3 regions of the Streptomyces sp. GL_140 genome follow, and region 3 is predicted to be linked to each of the others. Evidence: predicted binding sites of a transcription regulator. Region 3 holds the regulator's gene; each other region holds the start of a gene.
What was found. Region 3 encodes HrcA, which represses chaperone genes, less so after heat shock. Its sites were predicted from a motif close to TTNGCACTCNGNNNNNCNGAGTGCNAA; they were not measured.
Positions count from the first base shown of each region.

Region 1: the regulator HrcA is predicted to act here: its motif matches at 660-686, upstream of groES (co-chaperone GroES).
Region 2: the regulator HrcA is predicted to act here: its motif matches at 1,212-1,238, upstream of groL (chaperonin GroEL).

Region 1 covers NZ_CM174404.1:5,094,399-5,096,662, forward strand. Annotated here, with positions in the region: gene AC3IYJ_RS23790 (response regulator transcription factor) at 1-520, opposite strand, end outside; gene groES (co-chaperone GroES) at 830-1,138, shown strand; gene groL (chaperonin GroEL) at 1,273-2,264, shown strand, end outside.
Region 2 covers NZ_CM174404.1:3,916,126-3,918,389, forward strand. Annotated here, with positions in the region: gene groL (chaperonin GroEL) at 1-1,081, opposite strand, end outside; gene AC3IYJ_RS18170 (cold-shock protein) at 1,438-1,644, opposite strand; gene AC3IYJ_RS18175 (MoaD/ThiS family protein) at 2,063-2,264, opposite strand, start outside.
Region 3 covers NZ_CM174404.1:2,853,835-2,856,098, reverse strand. Annotated here, with positions in the region: gene AC3IYJ_RS13375 (MBL fold metallo-hydrolase) at 1-309, opposite strand, end outside; gene hrcA (heat-inducible transcriptional repressor HrcA) at 471-1,487, shown strand; gene dnaJ (molecular chaperone DnaJ) at 1,488-2,264, shown strand, end outside.

The DNA.
Region 1 (2,264 bases), 2.2 Mb from region 3:
GCTTGGCGACGGCCCGGCCGGGCTGCTCCATCAGGCAGGCCAGTACGCCGAGCTCGCGGGCGGTCAGCTCGATCTCGTGCTGGCCGCGGCGGCAGCGGCGGCCGCGCGGGTCCAGGATCAGGTCGCCGGCCTGGAGGACGGCGCTCTGCGGGGGACCGGCCGCGCGGCGGGTGATCGCGCGCAGGCGGGCGGCGAGGACGACGAAGGAGAACGGCTTCGTGAGGTAGTCGTCGGCGCCGGAGTCGAGCCCCTCGGCCTCGTCGTACTCGCCGTCCTTCGCGGTCAGGATGAGGACGGGGGTGAGGTCGCCGTGGGCGCGCATCCGCTTGCAGATCTCGTAGCCCGAGAGGCCGGGGAGCATCAGGTCCAGGACGACGGCGTCGTACGGGCCGCCGGTGAGGGCGAGGGCCAGGCCGCGGTGTCCGTCGTGGGCGAGGTCGATCCAGTGGCCGTCGGCGGAGAGCCCGCGCCGGAGCGATTCGGCGAGCCCCACTTCGTCTTCGACGACCAGAATGCGCATGCCCCAAGCCTCACATACAGGACGCCCTTACCCGGGTCGATGCGCCCGCTGACGGCCCGTGGGCTCCGGCGCGACCCGGCGGGATCCCCCGAGGGGCGGGGTTCCCGAGCGCCCCGGACGGCGAAACCAGCGGCGCGTATTGGCACTCCGCTTGACCGAGTGCTAATCGCCGGAATAGTCTCGCGTCTGGCACTCGCCCCTGGTGAGTGCCAACACAGCGACAGGCAGGTCCGGCTCCCGCGACGACGGATCGACCTGGTCGCCACCTCAGACAGTTAACCCCGGATCTCCGAAGCGGAAGGTCAGATCGTGACGACCACCAGCTCCAAGGTTGCCATCAAGCCGCTCGAGGACCGCATTGTGGTCCAGCCGCTCGACGCCGAGCAGACCACGGCCTCCGGCCTGGTCATCCCGGACACTGCGAAGGAGAAGCCCCAGGAGGGCGTCGTCCTTGCCGTGGGCCCGGGTCGCTTCGAGGACGGCCAGCGTCTCCCGCTGGACGTCACCGTCGGCGACGTCGTCCTGTACTCCAAGTACGGCGGCACCGAAGTGAAGTACAACGGCGAGGAGTACCTCGTCCTCTCGGCCCGCGACGTCCTCGCGATCGTCGAGAAGTAATCACTTCTCCAGTTTTGCTTTGAGCTGCGCCCCTGGTCACCCCTGCTGAAGCCGGGCGGCGAGGGGCGTAGTTCGTTTGTCAGGCGGTCGCGGTGAGCGGCCGGGGATCGCAACGAGAGGGCTGAACCGCTCCCATGCCGAAGATTCTCAAGTTCGACGAGGACGCCCGTCGCGCCCTCGAGCGCGGCGTCAACAAGCTTGCCGACACGGTCAAGGTGACGATCGGCCCCAAGGGCCGCAACGTCGTCATCGACAAGAAGTTCGGTGCTCCCACCATCACCAACGACGGTGTCACCATCGCTCGCGAGGTCGAGCTGGACGACCCGTACGAGAACCTGGGCGCGCAGCTCGTGAAGGAGGTGGCGACCAAGACCAACGATGTTGCGGGTGACGGCACCACCACCGCCACCGTGCTGGCCCAGGCGCTGGTCCGCGAGGGCCTGCGCAACGTCGCCGCGGGTGCCTCCCCGGCCGCCCTCAAGAAGGGCATCGACCTCGCGGTCAAGGCCGTGTCCGAGGAGCTCCTCGCGACCGCCCGCCCGATCGAGGACAAGTCCGACATCGCCGCCGTGGCCTCGCTCTCCGCGCAGGACGCCCAGATCGGCGAGCTCATCGCCGAGGCGATGGACAAGGTCGGCAAGGACGGTGTCATCACCGTCGAGGAGTCCAACGCCTTCGGCGTGGAGCTTGAGTTCACCGAGGGCATGGCCTTCGACAAGGGCTACCTCTCCCCGTACATGGTCTCCGACCAGGAGCGTATGGAGGCCGTCCTCGACGACCCGTACATCCTGATCAACCAGGGCAAGATCTCCTCGATCCAGGACCTCCTGCCGCTGCTGGAGAAGGTCATCCAGGCCGGTGGCACCAAGCCGCTGCTGATCATCGCCGAGGACGTCGAGGGCGAGGCGCTCTCCACCCTCGTCGTCAACAAGATCCGTGGCACCTTCAACGCCGTCGCCGTCAAGGCGCCCGGCTTCGGTGACCGCCGCAAGGCGATGCTCCAGGACATGGCCACCCTCACCGGTGCCACCGTCATCGCCGAGGAGGTCGGCCTCAAGCTCGACCAGGCCGGTCTGGACGTACTGGGTTCCGCGCGCCGCGTGACCATCACCAAGGACGGCACCAC
Region 2 (2,264 bases), 1.1 Mb from region 3:
CGCGGTCGTAGTCCGAGTCGGAGTTCTCGATCTCGGCGCGGATCTGGTTCACGCGACCGGCGACCTGGTCGCTGTCACCGGCACCGTCGACGATGGTGGTCTCGTCCTTGGTGATGACGACCTTGCGGGCGCGGCCCAGGAGGTCGAGACCGGCGTTCTCGAGCTTGAGGCCGACCTCCTCGGAGATGACCGTGCCGCCCGTGAGGATGGCGATGTCGCCGAGCATGGCCTTGCGGCGGTCGCCGAAGCCCGGAGCCTTGACGGCGACGGACTTGAAGGTGCCGCGGATCTTGTTGACGACCAGGGTCGACAGGGCCTCGCCCTCGACGTCCTCGGCGATGATCAGCAGCGGCTTGCCGGACTGCATGACCTTCTCCAGGAGCGGCAGCAGGTCCTTGACCGAGCCGATCTTGGAGTTGACGATCAGGATGTACGGGTCGTCGAGGGACGACTCCATGCGCTCCATGTCGGTGGCGAAGTACGCCGAGATGTAGCCCTTGTCGAAGCGCATGCCCTCGGTGAGCTCAAGCTCCAGCCCGAAGGTCTGGGACTCCTCGACGGTGATGACGCCTTCCTTGCCGACCTTGTCCATGGCCTCGGCGATGAGCTCGCCGATCTGGGTGTCAGCGGCGGAGATGGAGGCCGTAGAAGCGATCTGCTCCTTGGTCTCGACATCCTTGGCCTGGGAAAGCAGGGCGGCGGAGACGGCCTCGACGGCCTTCTCGATACCACGCTTGAGGGCCATCGGGTTCGCACCGGCGGCCACGTTGCGCAGGCCCTCGCGGACGAGCGCCTGGGCGAGAACGGTGGCGGTGGTCGTACCGTCGCCGGCGACGTCGTCCGTCTTCTTGGCGACTTCCTTGACCAGCTCGGCGCCGATCTTCTCGTACGGGTCCTCGAGCTCGATCTCCTTGGCGATGGAGACACCATCGTTGGTGATCGTGGGGGCGCCCCACTTCTTCTCAAGGACGACGTTGCGACCCTTGGGGCCAAGGGTGACCTTGACGGCGTCGGCGAGCTGGTTCATGCCTCGCTCGAGACCGCGCCGGGCCTCCTCGTTGAACGCAATGATCTTGGCCATCTGAAGTGGTCCTCCCGGACAGCGGTGGATTGCTCCCGGACCGCGCCCGCGCCCGCGACGGACGGCCTGCGTGCCCGGCGGTTTCTTCCCGCCGGACCCTGCGGGCCTCACTGACCCGGTCCTCGTTTAGGTAGCACTCTCACTAGGAGAGTGCTAACGCCAATGATTAGCACTCGGCACCCCCGAGTGCAAGCGGCTTCGAGGAAACGCAGGTGAACACCCGGACACCGCAGGGCCCACGAGCACCCCACGCACGAGGGGCCCGCATCCCGTGTCCAGGATGTGGGCCCCTCGTACGTACCTCGTATGTATGCAGTTGCAGTCGTACGCCGTGTCGGTGGTCGGTCGCGCCCGGACTAGCCGACGGCGAGCTTGACCATGTCCGCCTGCGGACCCTTCTGGCCCTGCGAGATCTCGAACTCGACCCGCTGACCCTCTTCAAGGGTGCGGTACCCGTCCATCTGGATGGCGCTGTAGTGGACGAACACATCCGCACCACCGTCGACCGCGATGAAGCCGTAGCCCTTCTCCGCGTTGAACCACTTGACGGTGCCCTGAGCCATGCCTAACTCCCCTATTACTGGCCCTTGCGCAGGACCGCACTTCGCGGTCCCGGGTCAGAACTTGCGCCGGAACGCCTCGACCGGGGCTGAATGTATCCGCACCGCTGCTGTCTGCAACAGGTCATTCCGACGAGAAATCTGGACACGGCAAAAGATTGAAATAGGGTGAAAACCCGGAATATTCCAGGGCAACTCGGGCCGGACAAACCACGCCAACGACCCATAGCGCACTTGCATGTTGACTCAATGTCAACCCTCCCGCGGCCCGCTCATATGCGGCGGGCAAGAGCAGCGGTGGGGACTTCCCCAACTCTACCGTGCTCAATCCAACAGAATTGCCCCCTCCGCTTATTAGCGGAGGGGGCAATTCAGGGTTTGCGCACCTCTACGGGGAGAGGCGACGCCGCCGACCGGAAGGTCAGCAGCCGCCCGCGACGGCGGGAATGATCGAAACGCCGGCGCCGTCCGGCGTGGCCGCCTGCAGCCCGCCTTCGAAGCGCACGTCGTCGTCGTTCACGTAGACGTTGACGAAGCGGCGGAGCTTGCCCTGGTCGTCCAGGACTCGCGCAGCGATGCCCGGGTGGCTCTTCTCCAGGGACTCGATGACCTCGGCGAGGGTC
Region 3 (2,264 bases):
GTGGCTCACGGACAGCAGGCCGTCCAGCCCGACCGGACCGTAGACCTCGGCCCCGGCGAACGCCGATCCGCCCAACACGTGGTCGAAATGTCCGTGCGTGAATGCGATATGGGTCACGCGCCGGCCCGCCAGACGCTCCGCCTCGGCCCGCACCCGGGCCCCTTCCCGGACGGAGGACCCCGGGTCGATCAGGAGGGCCGAATCGTCGCCGACCACCAGTCCCACGGTGCAGTCCCACACCGGCAGACGCTGCCGGCCGGTCCGTTCGGTGAGCCGTTCCCAGCCCGCCTCTTCCCAACGCACGTCCATGCCGCGACGCTACCTTGGCGGGCCGCCCTTGCTAGGTGCGTACCACCCCGCCGTACACTGACCGGGGGATCTCTGGCACTCGAATGCGCAGAGTGCCAGAAAACCGACAGCAAACCGGTGGCGGTCCGAGCCGGGTGAAGAAGACGACGGAGGTGTGCGCGATGCTCAGCGAACGCAGACTCGAAGTGCTGCGCGCCATCGTCCAGGACTACGTGGGGACGGAGGAGCCGGTCGGCTCCAAGGCGCTCACCGAGCGGCACCGCCTCGGCGTCTCGCCCGCGACCGTGCGCAACGACATGGCCGTGCTGGAGGACGAGGGCTACATCGCCCAGCCCCACACCAGCGCCGGCCGGATCCCCACCGACAAGGGCTACCGCCTCTTCGTCGACAAGCTGGCGGGGGTCAAACCGCTGTCGACGCCCGAGCGTCGGGCCATCCAGAACTTCCTCGACGGGGCCGTCGACCTCGACGACGTCGTCGGCCGGACCGTACGGCTGCTCGCGCAGCTGACCCGGCAGGTCGCCGTCGTCCAGTACCCGAGCCTGACCCGCTCGACCGTCCGGCACGTGGAGCTGCTCTCGCTGGCCCCCGCGCGCCTGATGCTCGTACTGATCACGGACACGGGCCGGGTCGAGCAGCGGCTCGTCGACTGCCAGACCCCCTTCGCGGACACCTCGCTGGCGGATCTGCGGGCCCGCCTCAACAGTCGTGTGGTCGGCCGCCGGTTCACCGACGTGCCGCCGCTCGTGCAGGACCTTCCGGAGTCCTTCGAGACCGAGGACAGGGCGACCGTGAAGGTCGTCCTCGACACCCTTCTCGAAACGCTGGTGGAGGAGGCGGAGGAGCGGCTGATGATCGGCGGCACCGCCAACCTCACCCGTTTCGGACATGACTTTCCTCTGACGATCAGGCCGGTGCTCGAAGCGCTGGAGGAGCAGGTCGTGCTCCTCAAGCTGCTGGGCGAGGCCAACGAGTCGGGAATGGCCGTAAAGATCGGGCATGAGAATGCCTACGAGGGACTGAACTCCACGTCCGTCGTCTCGGTCGGCTACGGTTCGGGCGGCGAAGCAGTCGCCAAACTCGGCGTGGTCGGACCGACCCGCATGGACTACCCCGGAACGATGGGAGCGGTACGCGCAGTGGCACGTTACGTCGGACAGATCCTGGCGGAGTCGTAAGTGGCCACGGACTACTACGCCGTTCTCGGCGTGCGCCGCGACGCATCGCAGGACGAGATCAAGAAGGCCTTCCGCCGCCTCGCGCGTGAACTCCACCCGGATGTGAATCCGGACCCGAAGACGCAGGAGCGCTTCAAGGAGATCAACGCCGCGTACGAGGTGCTCTCGGACCCGCAGAAGAAGCAGGTCTTCGACCTCGGCGGCGACCCGCTGTCCTCCTCGGGCGGTGGCGGCGGCGCGGGCGGATTCGGGGCGGGTGGCTTCGGCAACTTCTCCGACATCATGGACGCCTTCTTCGGCCAGTCCCAGCAGCGCGGACCGCGCTCGCGGACCCGTCGGGGCCAGGACGCCATGATCCGTCTCGACCTGGAACTGGACGAGGCCGCCTTCGGCACGACCAAGGACATCCAGGTCGACACGGCCGTCGTCTGCACCACTTGCTCCGGCGAAGGCGCAGCCCCCGGCACCTCGGCGCAGACGTGTGACATGTGCCGCGGCCGCGGTGAGGTCTCGCAGGTCACCCGGTCCTTCCTGGGCCAGGTCATGACCTCGCGCCCCTGCCCGCAGTGCCAGGGCTTCGGCACCGTGGTCCCGACCCCGTGCCCCGAGTGCGCGGGCGACGGCCGGGTCCGCTCCCGCCGCAGCCTCACGGTCAAGATCCCGGCGGGCGTCGAGAACGGCACCCGGATCCAGCTCGCGGGCGAGGGCGAGGTCGGCCCCGGCGGCGGCCCCGCCGGCGACCTGTACGTGGAGATCCACGAGCTGCCGCACCCGACC